3 regions of the Halobacillus trueperi genome follow, and region 3 is predicted to be linked to each of the others. Evidence: riboswitches for the same ligand, from Rfam matches in the RefSeq annotation. Region 3 holds a riboswitch; each other region holds the start of a gene.

Region 1 (10,109 bases), on a different contig from region 3:
AAAACCGTCCATGATCTGTGACCTCTTTTGGAGGGTATTCATCATGGATATTCATTTTAGCAAGAAAGCATACGGTCGACCCACGCTCAGAGTATCAGGCTCTGAGCATTTTCTTTATGCAGGGAAGGTCTATTTCAAGTATGCTTTCTATTAAAGGAAGAGCGATTCAAATGGATTTGGAGTATAGGGGGATTCTTATGGCAGAAATGCTAACCATTTATAATGAAAATGAGCAGCCAATTGGAATAAAAGAAAGGGAGAAGGTGCATTTGGACGGGGATTGGCACGAAACGTTTCATTGTTGGATGTTCCACAAGGAAGGTGAAACGATCCATTTATTGCTTCAACAAAGAGCTGATCACAAGAAGGACTTCCCGAGCTTGTTTGATATTACCGCTGCAGGACATATAGAAGCGGGGGAGGATGTACTTCTGGCTGGTGTCCGGGAAATTGACGAGGAAGTCGGTTTGACGGTTGTGCCCGAAGAGTTAATCCATCAAGGCGATTACAAGGAGGAACTGAAGGAAGGGGTTCTCGTAGACCGGGAGATTTGCCGCATTTACCTCTTTCCATGGACAAATGACAGGACCTTTACGATCGGAGAAGAGGTGAAGGACATCGTTTCTGTGCCACTGGACGATATGGAAGGTTTGATGGATATACCACGGAGCGTGAAGGGGGTCTCTATTCTTAATGGTGAAGAAAAAGAAGTGAATCGTAAAAATCTTGTCCCACATGAGAAAGGATATGAGCGGTATGTTTTCCAAGCGATTCGTGAATATGTCGCAAAACTTTGACAATATTCCAGCTTGTTCTATATAATTTTTGATTAAGTGATAGAGAGAGGAGACGAACGATGACGAATACATCTTTTGATACGAAAATAGTCCACCATAAGGCGGATCAAAGCCTTGTACCGAATAGCAAGAGTACACCGATTTACCAGACGTCCGCCTTTACATTCAAAGATTTGGATCACTTGGAAAGTTATTATGAGGGAAACAGCCCTTATTTATATACGAGAGAGCGCAACCCCAATACAGATGAACTTGCTGGAACCGTTGCTGAACTGGAAGAAACACCAGCCGGAGTAGCGTCTTCATCCGGAATGTCAGCCATCCTTGCCGGCATTCTCGCAGTTGCAAAACCCGGGGATCATATCGTTGCCGCAGAGGATGTTTATGGAGGTTCACACAAGCTGATCACCAAAGAGCTGCCCACGTTCGGGATTGATGTAACGATGGTTTCTTTTTCAAATCTGGAGGAGGTTTCAGAGGCGATCACAGACCAAACGAAGCTGCTTTATACGGAATCGATTTCAAATCCTTTTTTACGGGTGGAAGATCTTGAAGGCCTCGTCGCTCTTGCTCGCAAAAAGAATGTGAAAACGATGGTTGATAATACGTTCGCGACCCCATACTTATTGCAGCCGTACACGCGTGGCGTCGACCTTGTCGTACATAGTGGGACGAAGTATATAGGTGGTCACAGTGACGTGACGTGCGGAGTGCTGGTCGGGAATGAGGATTTGGTTCAGGCCGCTACCCAAAAAGTTGTCACGTTTGGTGCGAATCTCAGCCCTTTCGAAGCATGGCTTACTCAACGTGGAGCCAAAACTTTAGGTCTTAGGATGAAGAAACAATCACACAATGCAAAACAAGTAGCAACAGCCCTTGGTGACCATGATTCGGTCCGTACCGTCTATTATCCTGAAAAGGTATCGGAAAGAGGAAACGGAGCCATTGTGACCATCGAGCTTGATGATTCTATTGATATCGAGGCGTTTTTCCGGTCTCTCGGATGGGTGAAAATTGCTCCTACATTGGCGGGCGTAGAAACGACGGTTTCATATCCTGTACGTACGTCTCATCGTGCGTTATCGAATGCTGAACGTGAGAAAATCGGCATCAATGATTATGTGATTCGTTTGTCGATCGGAATTGAAGATCATGAAGATATTATTGAACAGCTGAAAGAAGCGATAACAGATTCGGAAAAATAAATTGTCGAAAATAATTGACTTTTCTGATTCTTGTCCGTTATAATTCTCAACATAATCAATTAACTGCATACATCTCTTATCAAGAGAGGCTGAGGGAATAGGCCCTGTGAAGCCCGGCAACCTTCAAACATCGGTTTGAAAAGGTGCTAAGTCCTACAGATCAGATTGATCTGGAAGATAAGAGGAGGAATCGAAATGACAAACCCTCTTCTTATTAGGAAGAGGGTTTTTTGCTGTTCGGAAAAAGGTCCATAATCTTTTTACACGCTTAAAGACAACTATATCTATAAGAATAGAAAACTTTTTGAGGAGGAAATAATCATGACGAATTCATTTGAAAGCTATGATGTAGATACGATTTCTTTACACGGAGGACAGTCTCCCGATCCGACGACAGGATCTCGGGCGGTGCCGATTTATCAAACGACCTCTTATGTTTTCCATGACACAGAACATGCCCAGAGCCTTTTTGCCCTCGATGAACCTGGAAATATCTATTCCCGTATCGGAAATCCGACCGTTGATGTTTTTGAAAAAAGGATGGCCCTCCTAGAAGGTGGAGTCGCTTCCGTTGCGACGGCGTCCGGAATGTCTGCCATTGCTCTATCCATCCTGAACATCGCAGGTGCAGGAGATGAAGTGGTTGCCGCATCAAACCTTTATGGCGGGACTTATAATTTATTCGCTAACACTTTACCGCGATATGGCATTAAAGTCCGTTTTGTCGACCCAGAGGAACCAGAAAATTTCCGCAAAGCCATTACAGACCGAACGAAAGCTGTCTTCGCTGAAACGATCGGAAATCCAAGTCTTCACGTGCTGGATATTGAAAAGGTGGCGGCCGTAGCTCATGATCATGACCTTCCCCTTTTAATTGACAATACATTCGCCACCCCTTATACATGCCGGCCAATTGAGCACGGGGCCGACATCGTCATCCATTCTGCAACGAAATGGATTGGTGGTCACGGTACAGCCATTGGAGGAGTTGTCGTAGACGGAGGACAGTTCAATTGGGGAAACGGCAAGTATCCGGTTTTCACAGAGCCTGATGACAGTTATAACGGAATCGTTTATACCGCCGATTTCGGAACACTTGCTTATATTACGAAACTGCGTGTCCAGCTGCTTCGTGACTTTGGTTCATGTTTGAGCCCGCAAAATGCTTTCTTGTTATTGCAAGGGTTGGAGACGTTGCATTTACGTGTCGCCCGGCACGGGGACAATGCCCAGGAGATCGCGGAATACTTACAAGGTCATCCTGATGTGGAATGGGTTTCGTATCCAGGGTTACCCTCACATCCCGCTCATGAGCTAGCCAACCGTTACCTTGATGGAGGATATGGTTCGATCGTTAACTTTGGCATCAAAGGCGGAAGGGAATCCGGGAGACAAGTGATCAATAATATTTCACTCTGGTCTCATGTAGCAAACGTTGGAGATGCGAAATCATTGATCATCCATCCAGCTTCAACGACGCATCAGCAATTGTCCGTCGAAGACCTTGCGGCAAGTGGAGTGACAGAGGAATTGATTCGCTTATCTATAGGACTCGAATCGAGCAAAGATTTGATCAATGACCTTGATCGAGCCATTGCAAAAGCGACAGGAAGAGAAACGGAACAAACGGCGATTACTGAAAATGATGAAGGAGTCATCAATTGGGCTTTAAGCTCCTCCAAAACCAAAGAAGATGGAGAAACGCGTCCAAAACGTTTGGCGGTGGTCGGGTTGAGCGGAAAACCTTCACGTCCGAGTCATCGTCTGGCTCGAAAAATGCAGAGGCTGGGGTACCAAATCGTCCCTGTGAATCCAAGAGAAACAGAAGTACTTGGAGAGAAGGCGTATCCAGATCTAACATCGATTCCATTCAAAGTCGATGTCGTCCAAGTATTCCGCAGTCCGGAAGCAGCCATTGAAATTGCTAAGGAAGCTGCGGATATACGTCCGGACGTCTTCTGGCTGCAAGAAGGCGTCATCGCACCGAAGGCGGCCCAGATCGCAAGTGAAGCAGGACTTGAGGTGGTTCATAACCGTTGTACGTATAAAGAAGCCCAGCGCTTACGGGGAACCATCGATACGTACGCATGTGAAATCTAAAACCCAACAATAGAGGATATAACATGGGGCTGAAAAAATGTTCATCACTATAGGTCATTACGGAGGAAGTTTTTCAGCAAAAGCGTGTTATGGACTGTTGGAAAAGGCTAAAGTTTCTGTAAGAATTTATCGAAGAGCTTCCAAAAATCCAGATCAGTGGGAAAGTTTGCGGAGGGAATTGAGGAAGCGGAAAAAGTGGATTCTTGATAAAGAACGGCTGTCGCAAAGGCGGCCGTTTTTTTATGCAACGGGATAAAACTATATGCATGGATAAAGGGGAGTTCATGAATATGTAATAAATTCTAAACATTCTCATAATCTAGAAATGACTATGTATCCCGCGGTTTCAATGGCCATTGAAAGTTGTACAACACCAACTGGAACATAGTTGTATAAGAAACTGCCATCAAATTCTATTCAATTTTCACTCATTCTATGTTATAATTTATAAAGCACATTTCCACACGCGCTGGTTGCAACCATCTATGACGAGCCTGAAACACATTCATATCAAGGCTCAAAGGTACCGAACCCCATATTGTAAGTAAGTCTTTTTTTAATGCTTTTTTGACATGACTGGGTACATGTCGCCTTTGAAATTTTTCACTTTTTAAACAAAATAATAAGTAAGCGTTTTCATAATGTTGTAGGAGGTTACTTCATGAAACTAACAACCAAGATTTTTATAGGTTTGATTCTTGGTGCGATTGTAGGCCTGGGTCTGCATTTAGCTGCACCGGATCTGTTCAGTACGTTAGATGCTTATGTTTTCGGTCCTTTAGGTACGGTATTCTTAAATCTCATTAAAATGCTGGTTGTACCGATCGTGTTCTTTTCTATCACCCTAGGTACCGCTTCTCTTGGCGACCCTAAGAAACTAGGTAGAATCGGTGGGAAAACCATTGCATTCTTCCTTGTCACAACGACGATTGCAATTAGTATCGCGATTTCTCTAGCCTATCTCTTCCAACCGGGAAATGTTGATATCAACCCTGCCGGTGCAGAGTATGAAGCTCAAGAAGCGCCTGGTGTCGTTGAAACATTTACGAACATCATCCCAACAAACCCGATTCAGGCAATGACAGAAGGGAACATGCTTCAGATTATTGCCTTCGCTATCTTTATCGGTTTCGCACTAGCGATGCTAGGCAAGAAGACAGAAGGGATTTACAAGCTTGTCGAACAAGGAAATGAAATCATGATGTTCCTTGTAAACTTGATCATGCGCTTTGCTCCTTATGGTGCTTTCGGTCTCCTCGCTTCTGCAATCGGAACGATGGGGATCGACGGTATGAAAGGGATGGGGATGTACATGATTGTCGTCATCCTGGGGTTGATCATCCACGGAGTGGTGACGTACGGTTCTGCGGTCGCTTTCCTTGGAAAGATGAATCCAATCAAGTTCGTCAAAGGGTTCTTCCCTGCGATGACGGTCGGTTTCAGTACGTCAAGCAGTAGTTCAACGCTACCGATTTCCATGAAAACAGCACAGGAAAACTTGAATGTACCGAAGCCTGTCAGTAGTTTTGTCCAGCCTTTAGGTGCAACCATCAATATGGACGGTACAGCGATTATGCAGGGTGTGGCGACGATTTTCATCGCTCAAGTTTATGGTTCAGATCTTGCATTTGCGCAACTGGTCATGGTCGTTCTGACGGCAGTTCTTGCGAGTATCGGTACTGCGGGAGTCCCTGGTGTAGGATTGATCATGCTAGCTATGGTTCTTAACCAAGTATCCCTGCCTGTCGAAGGAATCGCGCTGATTATTGGTATCGACCGACTGCTCGATATGTTACGTACATCCTTGAACATCACAGGTGACGCAGCATGTGCCGTCGTAGTCGCTGAATCTGAAAGAAAACACGGCATTGATGAAGATGCCAAACGTATGGAAGCATAAAGCATAATAAACAAAAGTGCAACCTTTTTGGTTGCACTTTTTTTATTTTTATAAAATTATATCTCCAATGGACTTATTCTTCCTTTAAAAATTATTAAACTAAATGGCAGGGTAGTGGAAGACTTGATTTCGAGATGTTTAGGGGTTCGTTGCTGAGTTGAGCGATAGGGGTGGCTGGGAAGCAACTCGTCTAGCTCCCTCGCCCAGACACTCCCAGTGCGATTCCGCATTTGAACACTTTCCTGTGGGGGAGCGACGAGCTTCCTCGGACTACGTCCTGCGGGATCTTGCCTATCTCCTTCTCCCGCGGGAGTCTCGCAGCCCCCATCCACTCAATAAAAGCCTCGAAACTGATACTTCAAGAATAAGGAGCGTTTGTGGAAGGTTGGGAATTAAAAATAAGAGGAGTCCTACTGCCCTTTTGAGGTAGCTGGGCTTTTTTTATGGAAAGCTACTAGGTTTGTTGTTTGGACATAAAGGGTTTCGTTTGAGAAAGCAGAATATAAGTAAGGAAGAATGGGAGAGGGGTGACGTGTATCCAAAGCCTCTGATGGGTATAGTAACAGATAGATAACTTGGAAGAGGTGATACGATGTTTTATTCAGTGACGTTACAAAAAATAATCTTTCTAACAGGAATCGGTGTCATTATTGGTGCTATCATAGGATTTTCATCCGTTCTCGGATTCGGTCTTGATGGTTCCGTTTTCGTCCTTTCTATGTTCTTAAGTATCATCAGTGTGTATGCTACGGCCATGTACGCGGAACTCTATCATATCCGTGAAGCTATCAATAAACAAAACAAGAATTTTTAAGGAGAATCGTAGAAAAAACTGAATAATAGAATGGTTATGTATAAGACGCCTACAATCGCCATTGTCCAATACGTGGACTTTGTAATTTTTTTAAAGATCACTAAGAAAGTGGCGATGACTGCGGAAATGATAAAAACACTATAAAAAATGTCCAACTTCTTTAACCCCTTTTTCATTATTGTTGCTATTGTAATGGAAACTGAACAATTATGCGAGGGTAGGAAGGGGGCGGAATGTTTGAAAATGAGTGGGAAGCTACGGTTTATCTGCAGAATGTAAAGGGAACAATGGAAGATAGTATCCAGAGAGGGCGGGTGCTCCATGACCCTGTTTGATGGATTGTTTTTAGTAGTGACGGCCTTTTGGCTGGCAGAGTTTTTTATCTTCAGAAATGATCGGTCGGGAGAAAGTGGTTCTTATGAACGCCGCTCTTTTCTGCTGATCCTCGCGGCCGTGGTCGTGACGCTCGTATTTTCTCTCTTTATGCAGGAATGGGACATTGGGATTATTCATCATCGAGGAATCTGGTGGATGGGGTTGGTCTTATACGCCCTTGGAGTAGGTCTTAGATATTGGGGGATTCTTCATCTGAAAGATCAATTTACGCGCAATGTCTCTGTTCAAGAAGGAGACCGCCTCGTAAGTAGTGGTCCTTACCGTCTGCTCAGACACCCTCTTTATACAGGGCTTTTATTCATCATTATTGGGTTTTGTTCAGGACTCGGCAACCTGTATGCAGCACTCCTATGTGGAATTTTCATGACGATCGCATTACTACATAGAATTAAGCTCGAAGAAGCGATGCTCGTGGAGCAGCATGGGGAAAGGTACAGGAAATGGTGCCGTTCGAGGTACCGGCTGATTCCTTTTGTCTATTAATTTTGGAGGTGGATGGTTTTGAAAAAGAAAACAGCGGTTGTAGTGGGAGCAGGTTTAGGTGGTATGTCAGCAGCAATTCGACTGTCAGCAGATGGTTATGATGTGAAAATCATTGAAAAAAACAGCAACATAGGTGGAAAGCTGAACCGCAGAGAGGGGAAAGGGTTCACGTTTGATACTGGACCATCCATATTGACGATGCCTTGGGTTCTTGAGCAGCTATTTGAAAGTGTGCATCGCCGTCTTGAGGACTATATCACTGTAGAACGTGTCGAACCGCAGTGGCGCACATTTTTCGAAGATGGCACACAACTCGACGTAACGAGCGATCTACCTAATATGCTTGAGGAGATGGCCAAGGTTACGGAACGGCCGAACCGAAAGCTGACCGATTTCTTGTCCTACAGTCAGGATATGTATGAACTCTGTATGAAGAGTTTTTATAAATATAGTATCGAAGACTTGAAAGATTTGAAGAAACATCATAAATTAAGTGAATTATTCCAGATGGATCCGATGAATACGGTAGCGAAAGCGACGCACAAGCACTTTGATAACAAATATTTGGAGCAGCTGTTCAATTATTTTGTGATGTATGTAGGATCCAATCCTTACGCTACACCGGCTATTTTAAATCAGCTTGTCTATGTTCAGCTTGGGCTTGGCATCCATTATGTTAAAGGCGGCATGTACAAAATTGCTGAAGGTATGGGACGTCTTATGGAAGAGCTGCGTATCGATGTGGAATTGAATACTCCAGTCCAGCGATTTGTCGTTGATGGTGATCGTGTTATTGGTGTAGAAACGGCTGAGGGAACGATTCACGAAGCGGATGTTGTCATCTCTAACCTTGAGGTCATCCCGGCATATCGGAAGCTGGCTCCACAAACATCCAAAGTGAAGAAAGAAACAAAAGCTCTCGAGAAAAAGTTCGACCCGACCGTATCAGGACTTGTGCTATTGCTTGGAACGGATCGTAAATTCGAGAACTTAAAGCATCATAACTTCCTTTTCTCCGAAGATCCGGAAAAAGAATTCAAACAGATCTTTGAAGAAGGGAAGCCTGCGGATGATCCGACAATCTATATCGGAATTTCGGCAAGGTCTGATGAAACGCAAGCGCCTGAAGGGAAAGACAATCTTTTTGTACTGACGCACGTTCCGCCGCTCGAAAACAAAAAGCGTAAACCGATCGACTGGGATGCCTACCGCGAAACGGTGTTGGATAAGTTAGAGCGCATGGGCATGGAAGGGTTGCGTGATTCAATTGAGTTTGAGTATCGTTTTACTCCTGAAGATCTCGAGGCCTTATATGGCCCGAACGGTGGCTCTATTTACGGGATAGCGGCTGACCGCAAGTCCAATGGTGGATTTAAGATACCATCCAAGAGTCAAATTTACGACGGCCTTTATTTTGTCGGTGGCTCTACTCACCCGGGTGGAGGTGTACCGATGGTAACATTGTCGGGACAGCTGACTGCCGACTTGATTAAAGAGAGAGAAACAGAACCCGTTCACCAGTAAAAGAAAGCTCAGCGCCGCGGAGGCACTGAGCTTTCTGTATGAGAAAGGGGGAAGACTTCTCGCGTTCCATTCATTTACTGTTTACCGGGGCAGAGGGAAGGGAATGGTTGAAAAATGCCATATTGAAGTTGATTTGAAGGAGTTTTTTTATGAGCGACTGGATGATTTTTGCTCTGTTTTTTATATCAGGAATCTTAACCTTTTTCATAGCCTCAAGGCTTGCAATATTTGGGGATGCGGTAAAAGAAAAAACGAAAGCATCTTCCGCTTTCATGGGAGCGATCATTGGTATAGCCATCTCGCTGCCTGAATTAACCTCAAGTGTTACGGCGATTGTCATCGACAGCCCTGACTTGGCTGTTGGAAACTTGATCGGAAGCAACCTGTTCAACATCATGGGTCTTGCGATTTTTGACATTGTCTATCGCCGCTATCAAATATTGACGCATGCAACGGTGGAAAGTAAGTTATATGGCTGGCTTGTGATCTTTATGACACTCATCGTCATGGCCGGTTTGAGTTTGACCTTGCCGACCCATGTTTTCCACATTAGTTACACGTCGATTGTCATTGTGGTTCTTTACTTTGTTGGTTCAAAGTTCATCAATGACCGGACAGAATACCAAGGTAGAAAAGTGAAACGACAAAATGAACGATACAAGGACTATTCATACAAACAGGTGCTTTGGCGCTTTGTTCTATATGCTTTTCTAATTATGGTTATTGGTAGCGTATTGACCATTACGGCTGAGCGGATATCCGTCATAACGGGGATCGGTGCGTCCTTTATCGGTGCATTCTTAGTGGCGATCAGCACGTCATTACCTGATGCTGTCAGTGTAGGGACAGCGCTCAAGCTCAGGAACTTCAATCTTGGAATCAGCTCGTTG
Region 2 (10,109 bases), on a different contig from region 3:
TCTGCCATCGTCATCATGCGCTGTAACGCGCGGTCATGCTGGAGGAGTGTATATTGCGTTGCGGATAAACAGACATCCGGCCTTGTTTCCTCAAGCTCCATCGCAAGTTCAATCGGTTCTGTCGTGTTAACGCCAAGGCCCCACGAACGGATGACTCCTTCTTCCCGAAGACGTGACAATACACGGAAAGCTCCGGTTCTCGCTTCTTCAAATTTAGCCACCCATTCATCTCCGTGGAAATCAGGAGAAACGTCATGCACGAAGACCATGTCTAAACGATCGGTTTGCAGTCGTTCAAGGCTCTGCTCGATCGACCGTTTCGTTGCGTCTTCCGTGTAATCGGTAATGACTTTATTGTTCCGGCCATGTTCAAAAAGCCCTTCGTTCTCTTCTGTCTCATCCGTCATATAACGACCGACTTTTGTGCTTAATACATAGTCATCACGGTTATACTTCGATAACACGTCACCGACACGCATCTCCGCTAAACCGGCTCCATAAAAAGGTGCAGTGTCAAAATAGCGGACGCCCTGATCCCAGGCGGTTTGTATCGTTTCACGGGCTTCTTCTTCCGGGACATCCCTGAACATATTTCCTAAAGGGGCTGTGCCAAGTCCTACTTTATGTTTCAATGCATCCTGCAGTGATTTCATGTGTTCATTCCTCCTTTTAAAAAGAACCTATAGTTGTATAACCAACTATAAGAAAAATGAAACATTCCTTCCAAGGAGATTAAGTCTACATCAGCCCTCCTGCCACACTTCTTCTGCAATCCTGACAACATGGTCGATTTTCTTCCACTGCTGTTCTTCTGTGATTTCATTACCTTCTTCTGTTGATGCAAATCCACATTGAGGACTCAAACACAGCTGGCTCAAAGGTACATAATCTGAAGCTTCAAGAATACGAGCCTTCACGCGCTCTGGATCCTCCAACTCTCCATACTTTGATGTAATTAAACCAAGAACGATGGATAAGTCTTGGCGGTTCATATGACGAAGGGGCTCAAATCCGCCGGAGCGCTCATCGTCAAACTCAAGGAACAAACCATCAACATCCAAGCCACCAAAAATTGTTTCCGATACCGCTTCATAGCTTCCACTCGTCATAAAGGTCGAACGGAAATTGCCTCGACAAATATGCATGGTAATAAGCAGATCATCCGGTCTGTTGGCAATCGACTCATTGATGGCACGTGCACACAGCTCGGCCACTTCCTCAGGGTTTTGGCCTTTCTTTTTCATTGAAGCACGTCCTTCTTCTGAGAAAAACGTCGCCCATGACGTATCATCAAACTGTAGGTAGCGGCAGCCTTCCTCATAAATTTTGTTTATGAATCCTCGATAAGCCACCACTAAATCATTGACGAGTTCTTCATCGTCATCATAAATGCCTTCCGACCGATCCGCACGGAATAAGAGCATGTTCGGACTCGGGATTGTCAATTTGGCAACAGCATCACCGGCAATGCTTTTTAAAAAACGGAAATGTTCGACCATCTCATGATCACTGAAACCTACCTGTCCTGTAATTTTAATTCCACGGGCTTTCGTTTCCACTCCTTTGAATTTCAGACCTTTTTCAGGTTCATAACCTTCTACCCCATCGAGGCCTTCGAGGAAATCAAAATGCCACCAGCTGCGGCGGAAATCGCCATCCGTGACAGCTTTCAATCCTGCTTCTTTTTGTTTTTCTACTAATTTTACAATCTCTTCATCTTCCACTTGACGCAATTCCTCTTCCGTTATTTCTCCCTCTGCCTGTTGGATACGTGCTGCTTTTAATCGTTCTGGCCGTAGGAAGCTTCCTACATGGTCTCCTTTAAATGGTGTTCTCTTCACATTCTTTTCGGTTGTTACAGACATTTATAACCCTTCTTTCTTTCATAGTTTGTGCGCTCCAATAAGAAAAGCCCCTCTTCTAAATAAGAAGAGGGGCTAAGTAACCGCCGAACGATTCCCTTCTTATCTGCAAGCTGAACGCTTCTGGAATTAGCACAGTACTTTCTATAAGTCTGCTGCTAAGGTATCAACGGGCCAGTCCCTCCACCTTTCTGGATAAGAAACATGATTGAATTGTTAAAGATTACTATACAGGACTTCAATTGAAATTGACAACCGATTCTGAACATTTTTCTCTTGTTTTCCTTAAATAAAAATCCCCCTCTTCAAGAGGAGGATTCAATCAACGCCATTCTCAAATAATCCACGAACAGAACCGACTGCTCCTTCAACTTTACCTTCTCTTCGGGCAAAATGGCATGATCGAGTGCCAGCCCGTCAATGAAAGTGATGATCGAACGCGCAATAATTTGGCTCTCATAGCGATCACTGAACTCACCGGATTTCTGTCCTTTTGTGATGAGTCCATCGTAAATCTGCAGACCCATTTCATAACGTTTTTCCCCGTACGCACGTCTTCGTTCATTGTTACGTCCCGTGATAAAGAACTCAAGCTTGCTTGGTGCGAGAGGGTCCATCTCTGTATTCGGACTGCCATCTTCCCCGAACAAAAGCTGCATAAGCAGGTCCCAGTAGGATTCTACTTTTTCAAGAGAATCCTCTGTCGTTTCAGCTTCGTCCGTCAGCCCTTCTTCAAGCAAAGCTTCAAATAGGTCTTCTTTATTTGAAAAATATTGATAGAGACCGCCGCGGCTGACGCCAGCCGACTCCATGACATGCTTCATCGTCGTGTGCTCGTATCCATGCTTGATGAATACGTTCCTTGCGGCTTCCATGATGTCAGCTCGTCGTTGCTTCAGGTGTTCCTTGCTCACTCGTGGAGACATGTGCTTTCCCTCCCTCTACTTTTCGCTTCGTTACAAATCCTACGATGGATACGCAGACAAGGAGACTTGCTGTAATGGTAAACGTCGGAATGACGCCAATCATCGTCGCGATCCATCCTCCGACAAGAGGCCCAATGATGGTCGCAGTCGTCATGACACTATTGATGACCCCAAACACGCGCCCGGTCATATGAACAGGCGTGTTCACCTGGACAGTCGCCTGGAACGGAACAAAAATCAGACTTGCAGAGAAACCCGCGGTGAATCCGAGTCCCGGTCCCCAAAGGATAGAATAATTGAGGTCATAAAAGGTAAGCATCCCCATAATCCCAAAACTCGCTCCGATTCCACAAACCCCAAGGAGCATGAGCGGATAAGCTTTATAATCCGTTTTCTTCGCTAACAAAAATCCTGCTAAGAACATGCCGAGACCAGACCCCGTCACTAGATAACCGAACAAATCGGGGGACACCTGCGTCAGCTCACGAATTAAGACAATCAGCTGAGAATCGGCCGATTGAAGAATCAACAGGCTGAGCCCGACAAGAATCAAACCCGTCATCATAAAGCGGTTCGATTTAAGAAAAGAAAAGCCGAGCGCGAACTCTTTCTTGAACGACGCTTTCTCTTTTTCTTCTTCGGTCGTTTCCAGAGGAAGCGCATTTGGAACAAACAAGAGGATGACCGCAGACACGAGAAACGTGGCCGAGTCGATGATAAAAACTTGCTGGGCGCCGAAAACCGTAACAAGCAATCCACTGACGAGCGGGCCGAGTATTTTCGTCGACGAGTCAATCATCGAAGTGATCGACATCGCCCCTTTCATATCCTCCTCCGGCACCACTTCCTTCAATTTCCCGTTTTTCGCAGGAATGAAGACTGCGGAGAAGATTCCGATCGTAAGTAGGGTTGCATAAACCATCCAAAGCGATGTCGCGATCGTCAAAATCAGTATTAAAGCCGCCCTCACGACATCAGATACGATCATAAGTGTTTTGCGGCTGAAGCGGTCAGCCACCATTCCAGCAACCGCTCCAAACAAAGCCATCGGCACAGCTAAACATAAAAAGACGAAAGACACTTCAAGCGGTGACGCATCCCATTTCAACCCGACAAGCGTGATAATCGCGACAATGCTGAGCCAGTCGCCAATGCTCGAGATGGCTTGCGCGGACATCAAGGTCATATACCCTTTGTTTTTCCATAAACGTTCCATAGGTTGGGCCCCTCTCAATTAAACGACACCGATGTCGTTTTGTTAGTTGTATTATATCGACACTGGTGTCGTTTTGCAACCATTGTTTTAAAAAGAGTAAAATCGCCCATAAAAGCATGAAGGCAAAATTTTTACATCCATGCTTTTACGTCCCTATATTCACTACTACTTATCAAAGGCCATGCAGCGATCAAACTCAAAACGGACCCTCGTCCATGTCGCTGTCTGAGTCTCCCTCTCTTTCATCTTTGACTATTTGTTTATGTATTTCACTGATGAGAAACACCCCCCTAAATAAGCAACCAACAACAATACCAAAAGTGATGATTCCTCCTATCAAAGGACCAGTCATCATAATTAACCAACCTAATAACATGCAGGCAAGAATAATAAAGAACAACATGCACATCCCTCCTTACAGCTTTTCATTATTTCAAACCATGCCAATCTAAAACAAGCATTCCCTCCCATTTAAAAGATTCTTCCGAACAGCGTTTCAGCTCCCGCAACAGCTTTAATGGGTGAACCTCGGAAGAATAAAAGAAAGAGAAAAGCATAGTGTTTCTATGCTTTTCTCTTTCTTTTGATCTGACTAACCTTTTCATTTCAAATCCCTTTCGTATTCATCAAAACGACTCTCCAACCATCTGGATCTTCAATGGTTATCCCTTTTTCCTTCCAATATGGATTTTCAGATTCCACTTTCTTGTATCCCATATCATGGAGTCTTTCAGTTACATCCAGCACCTCACCCCGATTTTCTATATAAAAAACCAGCAAATTATCCTTAGAAGGTGCAGGGCAAGGACTGCCAGATTCATGCCTGGTGAACTCGAGTTGGTAGGATAGACCAGGTAATCCATAAACCACACCCTCATATCCTCTGTGTCCTGCAAAGTCTGTCATTCTCTCTAAACCAAGTCCTGCCTCATAAAATTCAGTGACTTTTTCTAATTGATCGGTAGGTCTTGCTATCCTTATTTGTGATGCCTCAAAGCTTGGAAACTTCATTCTTCTTCTCCTCCCGCTTACCGAGAGCAATTTTCCCATTGAAACCAGCCATGATTGAATGCCCTCTTTTTAACCAATAGTAATAGATTCCGAGGGAAAACCCATTAGCGGAAAGAATGAAAAATATATACAACTTTGGTCGGAGTAAGAAATGGACGATAACTTCTCGATAGGGGGCGTTTAAGCAACATTAGAGGACATTGAACACGAGTTACGAAACATTAATCTATAAGACAATAAAAAAAGTGCCCTTCCACCTGTGTGGGGAAAGGCACTTTTCGCTGCATTTAAATATTCACAGGACTCTCTTCCTGCTCCTCCGTCAGCCCAAGCGTCTCTTCTGTCGTCGCATGAATTTCGCGGATCAACTCTGGATTTTCAACTAATTTTTTCCCGTAAGAAGGAATCATCTCTTTGATTTTCGGTTCCCATTCCTTCAACTGCTCTGGGAAGCATCTTCCCATCAGTTCAAGCATGACAGAAACCGCTGTCGATGCGCCTGGTGAAGCACCAAGCAAGGCAGCGATGGAGCCATCGGCGGAACTGACGACTTCAGTTCCGAATTGAAGCGTTCCTTTGCCCCCACCCTCGGTATCCTTAATGACCTGCACGCGTTGACCTGCAGTGACGAGATCCCAGTCCTCTGCTTTGGCCGCAGGGATGAATTCACGCAGTTCTTCCAGACGTTTTTCCTTCGATTGAATGACCTGCTCGATCAGGTATTTCGTCAAGGAAGCGTTCTTCACACCTGCAGCTACCATTGTAGCCAAGTTATCTCTTTGGACGGAGGTGATCAAATCAAGCAGCGATCCGGTTTTCAAAAACTTTGGCGAGAACCCTGCAAATGGTCCGAAAAGCAAGCTTTCTTTGCCGTCAATGAAACGTGTATCCAGGTGTGGCACAGACATCGGTGGTGCACCGACTTTCGCTTTGCCATACACTTTCGCGCGGTGTTCGGCGATTACTTCCGGGTTGTTACACACCATGAACAGACCGCTGACTGGGAATCCACCGATCTGCTTCGATTCAGGAATTCCCGTTTTTTGAAGCAAGTGCAGACTTCCCCCTCCTCCGCCGATGAAGACGAAGTTGGACTTATGGTATTCCATCTTATCGTTTTGAAGGTCCCGTACTTTCACTTCCCACGATCCGTCTTCTGCACGCTTGATATCCTCAACACTGTGCTTGTAGTTGATTTCAAGGTCTTCGTTTTCCAAGTGATCGAACATCTTCCGCGTCAATGAACCGAAGTTCACGTCCGTCCCCGCATCGATCTTCGTTGCCGCGATCGGTTCTGTGATCGTTCGGTTCTTCATGATTAGCGGAATCCATTCTTCCAGTTTATCTGGATCATCAGAAAATTCCATGTCCTTGAACAACGGGTTCGCAACCATGGTATTAAAGCGCTTTCTCAGGAAATCAACATTTCTCTCTCCCTGAACGAAACTCATATGGGGTAATGGCATTATAAAGTCATTCGGGTTACTGATCCGATTGTTTTTCACGAGATAAGACCAAAATTGCTTGGAGACTTGAAACTGTTCATTTACTTTAATGGCTTTTGTCATATCAATCGTACCGTCAGGCTTTTCATTCGTGTAATTCAGCTCACAAAGGGCTGCATGGCCTGTGCCTGCATTGTTCCATACGTTCGAACTTTCTTCCCCTGCACTACCAAGCCTTTCAAACACGCGAATGTTCCAATCCGGCACCAATTCTTTAAGCAAAGATCCTAATGTCGCACTCATGATCCCTGCACCAATTAAAATCACATCTGTCTTCGAGTATTTTTTGCTCATTCCCTTTCATTCTCCCTATTATCAGTTATTTTTATCTATGTTCAGTGTATCACTATTATCGAAAAATTAAAATATTTGGAAGCCCTTCCGAATACGGATTCCGTAGGGTGTTTTTCTATCAAGGAAAGAAAAACATCGCACTATCAGCCTATTCAAAGAAGGGCCGTGGTGTTCAGCACATACGGCTTCAAGTCCATTTTCATAGGGAGCAGTGTAAGGATAGGTCCGGGCTTCCGGGCTTCCGGGCTTCCGGGCTTCCGGGCTTCCGGGCTTCCGGGCTTCCTCAGCCTGTTGGTTACTTACGTGTTATATCTAGGGTATGAGTGAATTTTTTAAAATCCGTCTTGGACAGGTCTTTTTATTTTAACCTCTAAATCAGTCGACAGAATGGTACTCCTCCCAAATGGAAAAATGAAACAAATCTTAAATGCAAACGTAAACATATAAAAGGCTACATGCATGAACTCAATCTACTATAGAGGGGAGACTTTCCTTTGACCGACCAATTCATTCCAATAGGGGTAGCGATTGCCTTAACCGCCATTGTATTATGGAAAATATTTTATAACAATTTTGATATGGTCATCAATTATGCCGAGAAAAGAAGAGAAAAAGATGACGTTTCACTTATAATCAAACGCAACGATGAACCCATCATTTCAATCAATCCACATACTGTTCTACCTTTAGCAAGTACTGTGAAAATCATCATTGCAATTGCATTTGCAAGACAAGTGAGCGATAACAAAATTGATGAAAATGCATGGATTCCTAAAGAGGAACTTTTGAAATTCTATATGGAAGGGACAGATGGCGGTGCTCACAAACAATGGGTTCGTGCCAATTCCGACAAAGACCAGTACACCTTAAAAGAAATCGCGATTGGAATGATTGCCTACAGCTCCAATGCTAACACAGAATTCCTAATGAATTACCTTGGCTTAGAAGCTATCAATCTTTTACCAACGTCTCTTCATATGGAGAGCCATACACCCATATTCCCAATTGTCTCATCCTTGTACATCCCTTCCTATATTGAAACCAAGGAGAAGGTTACGGATAAAAATGATCTTCTAAAGAGACTTGAGGGCATGTCTAGAGAGGAATATATTGACTGTTCTCTGGAAATTCATGAGCATTTAGCTGCAAACGAACAGAGAGGATACATGGACGAAGTTAAGCTGGGTGTTGAGTTCCAAAAGATATGGTCTGACCGATTACCCGCAGCATCAGCCCAAGACTATTTGACCCTCATGCAGGTCATCAATCGAAGAGGGACATTTGATGATCAGATGCAACGATGTATTGAAGAAATCCTAGGTTATGCTTTGTACATACATTCAGCAAACAGAAAGTGGATCGACCACGGTGGGATGAAAGGAGGCTCGACTTTATTTGTTTTCACGCATGCTTCCTATACAACGGATAAAGAAGGCAATCAGACAGAGGTCGTGTTCTTGGCCAACAATTTGAACGTCTTAAAATCTAGAAAACTGCAAAGGAACTTTAACTCCTTTTTGCTTCACCTGTTAACCAACAAGGAGTATAGAAAGAAAATAAGTTCTTGAGTAGTAAAACTTAGATTACGATTTAAAAAAGGGCAGGAGGAAAACCATTGGACTTGATCGCCTGGGTGATTGTCGCAAGTGAAATCGGATTTTGGGTTGTCATCATCGCAGGACTAGTGACACGTTATATTTTCAAAAAGAAAAGAGCAGGACTGTTGTTACTCGCTTTAACCCCACTCATTGATTTGATCTTACTTGTAACGACAAGTGTTCACCTATGGAACGGGGCTACAGCCACAATCACCCATGGGATTGCTGCCGTCTATATCGGTGTGTCGGTCGCCTTCGGTAAAAGCCTGATTGAATGGGCGGATGTTCGTTTCCAATATTACTTCACAAAAGAAGGACCGCGCCCAAAGAAACTTTCCGGCATCCCCCACGCTAAGCACTACTTTAAAAGCTGGCTGCAGCATGTTCTCGCCTATTCAATCGGAGCGATTTTTCTTGTAAGCCTGCTCTTTCTCATTGGTGACCCTTCACGCACAGAAGCACTCATCAATGCACTGAGGCTTTGGACGCTGGTCCTCAGTGTCGACCTTCTCATTGCAATCAGCCATTTCATCTGGCCAAAAAAATAAAAAAGTGTCTGCGCTCAGAAGAATAGAGGCAGACACTTTTTTACATGAGTAGTAACGTTAGTCCCGGAGCCAGGACCGAGACGATGACAGCACTCAACACCATCGCGATCGTACTGACAGAACCTTCAAGCGGATCCCGCTCCATCGATGTCGCCGTCCCGATCGCATGTGAGGCACTCCCCATGCCGACCCCTTTTCCAAGCGGGTGGGTGAGGCGGGAAAAGCGCATCACCACAGGGTGGATTAGCACTCCACCAATGCCGGCAATCATGACAAAAACAGCTGCGAGCGGCATGACACCGCCGCTTGATTCCGCAATTGACATCGCGACAGGCGTTGTCACTGATTTCGGAACGATCGAGTGGATGATCAACTCACTGAAACCCGCCCACTTGCTGAGCAAAAGTCCAGAGGTCACACCAATAAACGCGCCAACTGAAGTCCCTACCAAAATCGGCAGGAGCATCCTTTTCAAAAGATCACGGTACTGATAAAGCGGGAAAGCAAGCGCAACGACTGCCGGACCAAGCAAATAATCAATCCACTTGCCGCCGAGCATATACGTATCATAAGAAAGATCGAACAGCAGTAAAAGAATGATTATGGTCACGGTCGCCAAGATAATCGGGGCCGTATAGATGCGGCGAAACCTGCGATAGATGAACAATGCCCCTTGATAGATAAGAATCGTCAGGATGATTATGAACGAAGCCGGAAGAAGACTACTCATGAGCAGCTTCCCTCCTTCTCGCCATCCACTGAGCAACGAAACCTGAGATCCCCATCACTAAAGCCGTACTCAATAAGCCGATGAGAATCAAAAGCACCCCTTTCCCTTCAAAAACATACGCATAGCTTATGACTCCGACTGTTGCCGGGATGAAAAAGAACGGCAGATGTTTGATCATGAACCCCACGCCCTGTTTGAACCAGTGATCAGGGACTATCTTTAATGATAAGAGTGCGAACAGGATGACCAGGCCAATGACGCTGCCTGGGATGAAAAGGTTAAATGTATTCTGTATAAGTGTTCCGAGTAAGTAGATGATGTATAAGCCGGTGATTTGCAGAATAATAGTGACTGCTTTTGACACGTGTGATCCTTCTTTCTAGTTGTGAGATGGAAGTTTTCTTCCTTTATTATATAGG
Region 3 (10,109 bases):
ATAATTTTATGGTTCAGCGTGCTGTTTAGGACCTTTTTATAAAAGAGAGCGAGTTTTCCTGCCCCTTCTTCATGTGTACGTCCCTTAATTTTCGACTCTTTTAATAGAGAATGTGACAGCATCGGGACAATGGTAACAGCCACAAGTAAAGACGCTAACAAGGCGAAAACAACGGTTAGTGCAAACGGTAAGAATATTTGACCGACTGTACCTTCAACAAGACCCAGCGGTAGGAACACGGCGATCGTTACAAGCGTCGAAGAAAGGATCGGCATGAACATTTCTTTCGTCGATTCGCGAATCAGTGCTTTTCCTTTTAATTTCTCCTCCGATAACGACATCCGCCTGTATATGTTCTCGACAACGACAATGGAGTCATCCACCACACGTCCAATCGCAACCGTCATGGCTCCGAGGGTCATGATATTCAACGTGATATCCATCCAGTTCAAGAACAGAATGGCAATCAGTAAGGATAGCGGAATGGAAATGACTGAGATCAGTGTCGTCTTGATGTTGCGTAAGAACAACAAGATGACAAGGACGGCGAATATTCCACCAAACAATGCTTTATTCAGCATCGTACTGACAGACTCTTCAATCGGCTCGCCCTGGTCGAAGGAGTACACGAACTCTACCCCATCCAGTTCTTCCTGGAAAGATTCTGTTTCTGCTTTTACAAGGTTTACGACATCAACTGTATTCGCTTCTTGAGATTTGACAATCTGCAAGGAAATGGAATCTTCCCCATTCGTACGGGAGATAGATTCAGCTTCTCCTACAACCTCCACATCAGCAATTTCACCTAAGGTAACGGTCGGGATGCCATCCATGACCGGCATGTCGCCAGTCGCTGGTCCCTGCCCCTGGCCTCCTTGCTGCGCTCCTGGAGGAATTTGATCCGCTCCTTGTGAAGGCATTTGTTGGCCTGATTGAGGCCCTTCCGCAGAAGGAATGGCAGGGATCTGCAACTCTCTTAATTCTTCTACACTTGTAAGATTTCCATCAATGACGACAGATTTTTGAGTATCGTCAAACGTGTACAAACCTAACGGGAAGGAAACATCAGACCCTTGAATGAAACTTGTAATGGTATCTTGATCCAGACCACGTTCATTCAATGCTTCCTCATCCAAATCAATTCGGACTTCTTCAAGCTGCTGTCCGGAAACTTGCACATCCGCGACACCTTCAAGCCCTTCGAGAGACGGCACAATCTCTTCTTCTACTGTCTTCGTCAATTGTTCAAGAGATCCATCTCCATTGATGGCACTTAAACTCACAACAGGAAAGGCATTGAAGTTCAAACGTGATACGGAAGGATCTTCTGCTCCTTCCGGCAAAGTCACCTGGTTGACGGCTTCTTGCAATTCATCCTCTGCTTCGTCTAAACTTTTATCAAAGCTATATTCCAACTGAAGCGAAGAAGCATTTTGAAAAGAGGAAGAACTGACCGTTTTCACTCCACTCAAATTGCTCACTTGCTTTTCAAGTGGTTCTGATATTTGATCAGCCACCTCTTCTGGTGTAGCCCCTGGATATGTTGTTGTCACCGTAATGATCGGTGGCTCGATATCCGGTATCGTTTCAAGCTTCATATTCAATCCTGCATATAATCCTGCAGCGGTAATGAGAATTGTCATAAGCCAAATCGCAAATTTGTTATTCATCGAAAAATCGATGATTCGTTTCATACTCAACTCTCCCCTTTATTGACCAGTTAGTCATAACACTATAAAATATAAATGACCAACTGGTCAGAGGTCAAGAGAAAACATCAACTTCTCCAAGTTTGAAGGAGCGACAACCATGGAACAAAAATCAATATATATTATCGAACAGTCCATCAAGCTGTTTGCGAAAAAAGGATTCAGCTCTACTTCCGTCCAAGAAATCGCAAGTGCATGTGGAATATCCAAAGGAGCTTTTTACCTCCATTTCAAATCGAAAGATGCTTTGCTTCTCGACATATTCAATTATTATTATCAGCGAATCCAGACGCGCATTGACGAGATTCAAAAACTCGATGCTGATGCCCGTACGAAGTTTAAGAAACAATTGCAGGTCACATTCGAAGAACTGGCCGATCACCGTGAATTCATCATTATGCAAATCCGGGAGCAGGCCATTCCCTTCAATGAAAATATCGAACAATTCCTCACTCAAATGCGGGTGAACTCCTATCTTTTTTACAAAAGCCATCTGCAAAATATCTATCAAAAGCGGGTGAATGAAACCGTATGGGAGGTTAGTTTGATTCTGCAGGGAATGTTCAAAGGGTATATGGATCTCATCATTATCGAGGGGGCTGTTTTGGACCTTGAGGCCCTGTCGGAAGCCATGTTACGTAGAACGGACTACATTGTGGAAGGTTTCGAAAAGAGCGGTGACCAACCAGTCATAACTGGAGGAACCATGCGGCAGCTCTTACCTGCTAACCTCTATGGAGAAGAAAAAGAGCAACTGCTATCGAACTTAGAAGAACTAGCCAATGAAGGGGACCAGGAGATTAAAGACACCGTGCATGTCCTGACGGAAGAAATGAAAAGGGATCAGCCTCGCTCTGCCATTCTAAAGGGAATGATCGCAAACCTCGAAGGGTCCTCGCGTTTCACCGAAGCTATCACTAGCATCAAAAAGTTCTACCAGTTATAAAGAAGTTTTTTTTACAATCCTATAGTTATAACAAAAAAGCTCAGGCATGGCCTGAGCTTTTTTGTTATACGCGCTCTGCTTCTAATACTTCATCGAGAATTGGATAGACAGCTTCTACACCTTCTTCTGCAACTAAACAAGCTACACCAAGAGGGGTTTCCCAAAAGGAATCAGGAATATAAGGGTTTTTCAGCCCTGCCGGCTGGTAAAGCGAACGGTAGATGCGGTTCAAGTGCTGCCGTGTCTCTTCTGGATCTCTTTCCTTTTCACCACGAGCAATTAGGAACACGTAGCGCATCGACTGAAACAAGTTGTCTCCAGGCATAAACGTATATTCCTTAAAGAATTTCAGCTGTTCCTGCGCTTTTTCCTTCAAGCCCGATTGGACCGCAAGATCATCGAGATGTTGTTGCAAATGGTTGTGCACTTGTTGGAAAACTCTCCGTTTTTCGTCCTGCATGACTTTATCATTATAGATTTCCTGCAATTTTGTAAATGCGGTTTCTTTCGTCCATTCCACCTTGATCACCTCATTACCTTCATTCGACTTTTCTTGCTAGGATTCCTTTTTAAAACCGAACTGTTCTGCTTCCATTTGCATCGCTGTATGAAGAAGAGGAAAATCAGCAGCATCGTTTTCTAAATGACGGGACAAATTCGGGACGAGTTTGTTCCATACCATTGGATTTGCTGCCATCGATTGAAACAGGGCCACTTCATTATCTGTCCATTTTCTGAGGGACTGGACATAATGAAGTGTCATTTGGAAACCAGGAAGAAGCTGCTCATCCCTTTTCCTTGCGAATTCTTTCATCGCCTCTTCTTTGGAGATTCTTTCATCTATTTTCAAGCATGCATCAGCCAATAAAAATGACTGCATAAAAGCATCATTGATTCCTAAACCTGTACTCGGGTCTTTGCTGTGACCAGCGTCGCCAATTAATGCCCAGCCATCTCCATAGGCCGTTCGAAAAAAATTCGGCATGCCTGGTGTTCCAATCATCTTCCCTTGAAGTCTGGCACCTTTCATTCTTTCTTTCATTCCGTACATTTGATCAAACGTTTGTTTAAACGATTCTTCCGGGTTTTTCATCATCGTTTTGAATTCTTCTGGATGGATTTCTATGCCCAGGCAGTCTCGATTGGGCTCCATAGGAAAAACAAAGCCGATTCGACCTTCATGAAGAAAGATCTCTGTGGCAGGTTCCGGTAGAGGCTCTATCCCCTCAAAATATCCGTAGACGACCGGGCGCAAAGGCTTCGTTTCTTCATACTTTTCTGACCCTGTCCAGTGAGCAAGGTTTGAGTTTTTCCCATCAGCCCCAACAACTAAATCCCCAAACACTTCATGTGGTTCTCCGTGTTCTATTAGAGTGACGCCAACAACTGTACCCCCTTCCCATATCAATTCCCGAGCCGCCGTTTCGGGTTTGAAATGGACGGATGGGAATGTGAGCGCTCGTTCAATCAGCATCGAGTCGAGCTTGTCTCTCCTTGGAATGATGGTATAAGAGGTCCTCGGCCCTTCTACGAAACTGCTTCCAATATAGGTCCGCATCCTCGTTACTTTTCTCAAACCCGAATCTTCGAGTTTCTTAAGCACGCCTAATTTTTCTAAAAATCCTGTATGGGACATAAAATGAGTGGACAATGTATCACTCGGAAAACTGGCTTTATCGACAAGGAGGACTTTCTTCCCCATCTCTCCTAGTAAAATAGCTAAACTTGCGCCGGCCACACGTGCACCTACAATGATGACATCGTAATGTTGATTCATGATTGCACACACCTCTATGTATCGTTTACCTCCATCATAACTGGAGCACCACGAAAACTCTAGAGTCAGCGGTAATAGTTTGTTGTAATAAGCTCCCGTTTGTGGAAGACTCAGTTTCGAGATGTTTGTTGTGTGGATGGGGGCTGGGTGGGATGACTTGCTTTCCGCGGGAGCGTCAAAAGCCCCTTCCAAAGCTCTACGGAGTAAGCCTTGCGTGGTTGGAATAAGTAATGACGAATTCCTGGCCATGGAAACGGGGTCAGGGAAACGATGATTTGCAGTGCTTGGAATCAGTACGTAGAAAAACACACACGTCCGGATTTCCTTCCGCTTTTCATGCGGACGTTTCCCAGACCCTGTTTCCTCGCCTTATTCGTGCAGAATCTATGGTTAAAACGACTTTATAACGCCGTGGGGGAGCGGCAGGTTACTGTTAGAGGGATTTCGAGAACCTCATATGGAAAAGGGGCGGAGGGAAACGGTGAGACTCCTGTGGGAAGTGCGTGGTAGATGAGACCCCGCAGAGCGTTAGCTCGAGGAGGCTCATCACTCGCCCACGGAAAGCGAACCTTTTCCCGGAGCCCCTAAACTCTCACAAAAGTCTTGAAATCAAGTCTTACAATTTAATAACTAATCATTCTATGTACATAAAAAAACTCCCGCGATGGGGAGTTTTAATTAGTAGGTGCGTTCTTCTTCAACTTCATGGTTTTGATCCAAGATTTGAAGTTTGCTCGGTTTGTTTTCTTTTGCGATTTCCTCTGCTTTGGCAACAGCGGTATCACGCTCATCATAAAGGTCTGTCGGAGCGACATCCTCGATTTTTACAAACCAACCGGTTACATCTTTATTAGGTACGACACTATATTGTTTCATGAACTTCACTCCTATCTCATAGACTTAATTAACCATTCCCACAGCAAGAAGGGTTCAAACGTATCGAAATTGTTTGACAATGAGAAAGGACGGCTTTATAATTTCAAACAAGTCAGAAAAATTGAATAAAAAAACTCTTATCGAGAGCGGCAGAGGGACTAGGCCCTACGACGCCCGGCAACCTTCAAGGCAAAACCTTGAAAAGGTGCTACATCCTACAGGTCACATGATCTGAAAGATAAGGGGAGGTATGAGATACATAAAGCCCTCTTCTTACTTACAGAAGAGGGCTTTTCGTTTTCCCCCTTCTATAAAGTGGATGCCCTAGGAAAAAATCAGAGGAGGAATTTTCCCATGAGTTTACCATTCCATACGTTCGGTCCTGAAACGAATTTGCTTCACGGCGGTCAAGAACCTGATCCCGCTACAGGTTCTCGTGCTGTACCGATTTATCAGACGACATCGTATGTTTTCAATGATACAGAACATGCTCAAAATCTTTTCTCGCTTGCGGAACCCGGCAACATTTATTCACGAATAGGAAACCCGACCGTGGATGTATTCGAACAACGAATCGCTCTTCTTGAGGACGGTGCCGCGGCGGTGGCGACAGCCTCAGGCATGTCTGCCATCACGATGGCCATTCTGAATGTCGCTAAAGCCGGAGATGACATTGTTGCTTCGACGAACCTTTATGGAGGGACATACAATTTGTTTGTCCACACCCTCCCCCGCTATGGAATTAATGTACATTTTGTAGAAGGGGATGACCCCGAATCATTCGCCAAGGCAATTACTCCTCATACAAAAGCGATCTTTGCCGAAACCATCGGGAATCCGAGTTTGAATGTACTGGACATTGAAGCGATCGCAGATGTCGCTCACGATCATCACATCCCTTTCATCATCGATAACACATTCGCTACCCCGTATGTATGCAGACCAATCGACTGGGGAGCAGACATCGTTGTCCACTCTGCTACTAAATGGATTGGTGGACACGGCACGGCCATTGGAGGTGTTGTTGTTGATAGTGGACGTTTTGACTGGAATCATGAAAAATTCCCAGGGTTTACGGAACCTGATGAAAGCTATAACGGCATCCGGTTCGGGGTCGATGTGGGTCCGGCCGCTTTCGCCATAAAACTGCGCGTACAACTGCTTCGAGACATTGGCGCATGTCTCAGCCCGCAAAACGCTTTCTTACTTTTGCAAGGACTGGAGACTTTACACTTGCGAGTGAAAACGCATGCGGATCAAGCTTTAGAAATCGCCGAATATTTAAACCATCACGAAGGTGTCGAATGGGTGAATTATCCAGGATTGAAAGATCACCCCACTTATTCTCTAGCCGAAAAATATTTCCACTACGGCCATGGGTCGATCGTTGTCTTCGGGATTAAAGGAGGACGCGAAGCAGGGCGTAAGCTGATTGATCAGAGCACTATCTGGTCGCATGTAGCCAATGTAGGGGATGCCAAATCTTTAATCATCCATCCGGCCTCTACGACTCACCAGCAATTAAGCGACGAAAACTTGAGTAAATCTGGTGTAACAGAAGAACTTGTCCGCTTGTCTGTCGGGTTAGAGTCTGTAGAAGACTTGATTCAGGACCTGGACAACGCCATTTTCCATGCCACTGGATATAGGAGATCCTACGGTAAAAGTAAGCATGTGGCAGAGCCGGTTTTATCATCCTCCCTGGACCGTTCGAACGGGGAATTAAGAAAAAGGGTAATCGGAATTGTTGGAACAAGTGCTCTTCTTGCGGAGCAGAACAAGTTGGAAAGGCTGGGATTTGAAGTCGTTGCCTTCTCTCACCTTGAGGACCTTCAAAAAGTAACGAATGTCCACTGGGATATTGTCTATGTTGAGGAAGCGAATGAGGATGTCCTGAACATAGCGAAAGAAGTAAAACCGACACTACTCTGGTCACGAAAACCAATCACTCACGAAGATGCAGCCATCATATCAGGGGTAAGCCTCTATGACGCTGTTGTAAATATCCGGTCAGGGAAAGATTTTTCTACTTCCCTCGTATCGGTCTAGTGAAAGAAAGGAGAATGAAAAGCATGTCATTAAAAAACCCCACCAGTCACCCAAGAACCAATCAAACGATATCGATTGGAAATTTCACCTGCGAGTCTGGTGAAAAGCTTTCGCATGTCGAGCTTGCCTACGAAAGATACGGGCCGACAAATGCTCCCGTCATCCTCGTATGTCACGCATTAACGGGCAACCAGCTCGCCGTCGGTTCAAGGGAAGAACGTGGCTGGTGGGCCGGTTTGATTGGTGAAGATTGTCCGATCGACACCAATCGCTATCAAGTGATCACCTTCAATGTTTTGGGTGGATGTCACGGATCTACAGGGCCTGCGAGCATTAATCCAGACACAGGCAAACCATACCGTCAAACCTTTCCCAAAGTTACCATTCGGGATATGGTCCACGCTCAGTATGAAGCTTTATATCGCTTAGGCATCACTCATGTCCACGCTATAGCAGGCGGATCACTTGGAGGTATGCAGACGTACGAATGGGGACTTCTTTACCCTGATTTCATGAAAAAATTATTCATTCTCGCAGCTACCCCTTATTTAAGTGATTATGGCATCGCTTTTAATCATATCGGTGCTCGAGCCATAAAGAGTGATCCTCATTTCCATAATGGGGACTATCATTCAAATGAAGATCTAAAGGGATTTGAAATCGCCCGGATGACCGGGATGGTCACGTACCGAAGCAGTACCTTATTTGAAAAAAGGTTCGACCGGTCCTATCACGCCGATACCTCTTATGAGATTCAATCTTATTTGGATTACCAGGGGGATAAGATTAAAGAACGTTTTGATGCCAACAGCTACCTTTACCTTCTCGAGGCGATGAACAACCATGACATCGGCCGAGGAAGGAATGGATGGGCCCAAGCAGCGAAGCAATACAAAGCAGAGGTTCACACTTTCAGTTTCGAACACGACCTCCTTTATCCAGAAGCCTTGATCCAACCATTCTCTATCTCCTGTAAAAAAGGGAAGCATCACCATATACCCACCGACTATGGGCATGATGGATTTCTCGTAGAGTTTGAACGTTGGGGCAAATGGGTGGAGGAACAATTAAACTAATTGTTCCTCCACCTGTATAATCAAAATAAAAACCGTTCCGTTTTAGTTTGAAACGGAACGGTTTTTATTGTTTATCGATCAAATGACCGACAGGAACGACTTCATACCCTTTAGCGTACAGTTTTTCCAGTAAGAGATCTACGGTTTCCACTGTAGACAGTTGAAGATCATGAAGCAAAATAATGGAATCTTCTTCTACTTCTGAAAGAATATCCTCAGTGACCGCTTCCGGTTTTAGATCTTCCCACTTCTCAGAATAGATGGTCCACGGAACAACATTGCCTTCTTCTTGATAGTTGGCAGAAGGCAGGTTTCCAAAAGGCAATCGCAGTAAATCCACCCTCTGTCCGGTTACTTGTTCCAGAATCGTTTGAGTCGATGAGATCTGCTGATTGATCTGCTCATCTGACAAGCGTCCCAAACGGGGGTGATTCCACGTATGATTTCCAATTTCGTGCCCGTGTTCACTCACTTCACGAGCCACTTCAGGATAGTAACCTACCCGTTTTCCGATCATGAAGAAAGAGGCTTTTGCTTCATACTTATCCAGTACATCAAGGATTTTTCTGGTCACTTCCGGATGAGGGCCATCATCAAAGGTTAAAGCCACTTCTTTCCCTTCCCCATGTAAATGGTTCTCTAAAGAAAAGTCCTGATATTTATTATCGCTTCCCTGATTCTCTGAAGTTGGCTTAGCCCCTACTTCAGCGGCCTCTTTAAAGGCATCTGCATACTCTGAACGAAGAAGTTTGGATACTTTATCCTTCTCAATCATCACACGGATCGGTTCCTCACTTGCAGGATCATTTATAAAAACAAGGACCCCTTCCCCCGTCAAAGCGACATCTTCGTAAAATTCAGGTTTAGCCTCAAGCTTATCCAGAAGCTTCGCGTTTTCTTCACCTGCATCGATCAATTTCTCTTTCGTCCAATCGTGAAGACGATCGACATAATAGATGTCTTCCTTGAATAATTCTTCCAGCGACAAAGCTTTTCCATTCTTCTTATCGAAATTCAAGACGGTTTGTTTAGTCATGACTCCGCCTTCACCAAGGTCGATCGTTTCAATAAACCTCACAACAAAAAAACGTTGATTTTGATGAATGACTTCAAAATCAATGTGCAATTCATGCGCCTGGCTTCCATCATTTTTTTGTTTACTTTTATAGCTTTCTTGTTTAAACAAAGCTTTCTGCTGATTCACATAATCTATAATGGTTTGGTCAATTTGGTTATTCGGTGTTTGGGGGTAATGGGCGGTCATGTGATACTCTTCAAATTCACTGATATCTGTTTCTATACTTACGTCATACATCGCCTGATTACCCATCTTCTCTCCCGACTCTTCATTAGCATTCGCAATGAAAGAACAGCCGGACGCCGTCAACAAAACAAACAAAATGGTATATATAATTGGTTGTCTCATGCTTTTCCCTCTTTATCTCATAGTCACACAATCTATTGTAACATAAATGTAACAATGACTTAATTACTTCGATATATTCAGTAAATTAAGTTAATTCAAACAAGTCCCTTCTTCATAAATGCTCCCGATTGTGGAAGACCCAGTTTCGAGATAACCGGGGTTCGCTGCCTAGGTTGAGCGTCAGGGGTGGTTGGGAAGCTACTCGCTTTCCTGTGGGGGAGCGCCGAGCTTCCTCGGACTGCGTCCTGCG

The links. Region 3 has a riboswitch for S-adenosylmethionine ahead of DYE48_RS09945 (O-acetylhomoserine aminocarboxypropyltransferase/cysteine synthase family protein). Riboswitches for the same ligand answer to the same signal wherever they lie in the genome.
Region 1: it holds a riboswitch for S-adenosylmethionine, as region 3 does, so the genes downstream of both, DYE48_RS18755 (PLP-dependent aspartate aminotransferase family protein) here and DYE48_RS09945 (O-acetylhomoserine aminocarboxypropyltransferase/cysteine synthase family protein) in region 3, are expected to answer to the same signal.
Region 2: it holds a riboswitch for S-adenosylmethionine, as region 3 does, so the genes downstream of both, DYE48_RS07190 (5-methyltetrahydropteroyltriglutamate--homocysteine S-methyltransferase) here and DYE48_RS09945 (O-acetylhomoserine aminocarboxypropyltransferase/cysteine synthase family protein) in region 3, are expected to answer to the same signal.

Annotation. Positions count from the first base shown of each region.
Region 1 covers NZ_QUAE01000026.1:2,948-13,056, forward strand. Annotated here, with positions in the region: gene DYE48_RS18745 (NUDIX hydrolase) at 198-797, shown strand; gene DYE48_RS18750 (trans-sulfuration enzyme family protein) at 857-2,002, shown strand; SAM riboswitch class I at 2,076-2,186, shown strand; gene DYE48_RS18755 (PLP-dependent aspartate aminotransferase family protein) at 2,324-4,102, shown strand; gene DYE48_RS18765 (dicarboxylate/amino acid:cation symporter) at 4,764-6,002, shown strand; gene DYE48_RS18770 (hypothetical protein) at 6,595-6,816, shown strand; gene DYE48_RS21275 (hypothetical protein) at 6,813-6,971, opposite strand; gene DYE48_RS18775 (methyltransferase family protein) at 7,138-7,695, shown strand; gene DYE48_RS18780 (phytoene desaturase family protein) at 7,708-9,219, shown strand; gene DYE48_RS18785 (sodium:calcium antiporter) at 9,369-10,109, shown strand, end outside.
Region 2 covers NZ_QUAE01000004.1:121,572-131,680, reverse strand. Annotated here, with positions in the region: gene DYE48_RS07195 (aldo/keto reductase) at 1-653, opposite strand, end outside; gene DYE48_RS07190 (5-methyltetrahydropteroyltriglutamate--homocysteine S-methyltransferase) at 744-1,865, opposite strand; SAM riboswitch class I at 1,962-2,064, opposite strand; gene DYE48_RS07185 (TetR/AcrR family transcriptional regulator) at 2,168-2,788, opposite strand; gene DYE48_RS07180 (MFS transporter) at 2,742-4,004, opposite strand; gene DYE48_RS07175 (hypothetical protein) at 4,201-4,407, opposite strand; gene DYE48_RS07170 (VOC family protein) at 4,611-5,015, opposite strand; gene DYE48_RS07165 (malate:quinone oxidoreductase) at 5,303-6,814, opposite strand; gene DYE48_RS07160 (serine hydrolase) at 7,309-8,382, shown strand; gene DYE48_RS07155 (hypothetical protein) at 8,430-8,960, shown strand; gene DYE48_RS07150 (LrgB family protein) at 9,001-9,690, opposite strand; gene DYE48_RS07145 (CidA/LrgA family protein) at 9,683-10,054, opposite strand.
Region 3 covers NZ_QUAE01000006.1:135,800-145,908, forward strand. Annotated here, with positions in the region: gene DYE48_RS09915 (efflux RND transporter permease subunit) at 1-1,694, opposite strand, end outside; gene DYE48_RS09920 (TetR/AcrR family transcriptional regulator) at 1,810-2,655, shown strand; gene DYE48_RS09925 (hypothetical protein) at 2,720-3,175, opposite strand; gene DYE48_RS09930 (NAD(P)/FAD-dependent oxidoreductase) at 3,212-4,432, opposite strand; gene DYE48_RS09940 (DUF2188 domain-containing protein) at 5,111-5,308, opposite strand; SAM riboswitch class I at 5,443-5,553, shown strand; gene DYE48_RS09945 (O-acetylhomoserine aminocarboxypropyltransferase/cysteine synthase family protein) at 5,663-7,357, shown strand; gene metX (homoserine O-acetyltransferase MetX) at 7,381-8,433, shown strand; gene DYE48_RS09955 (polysaccharide deacetylase family protein) at 8,498-9,859, opposite strand.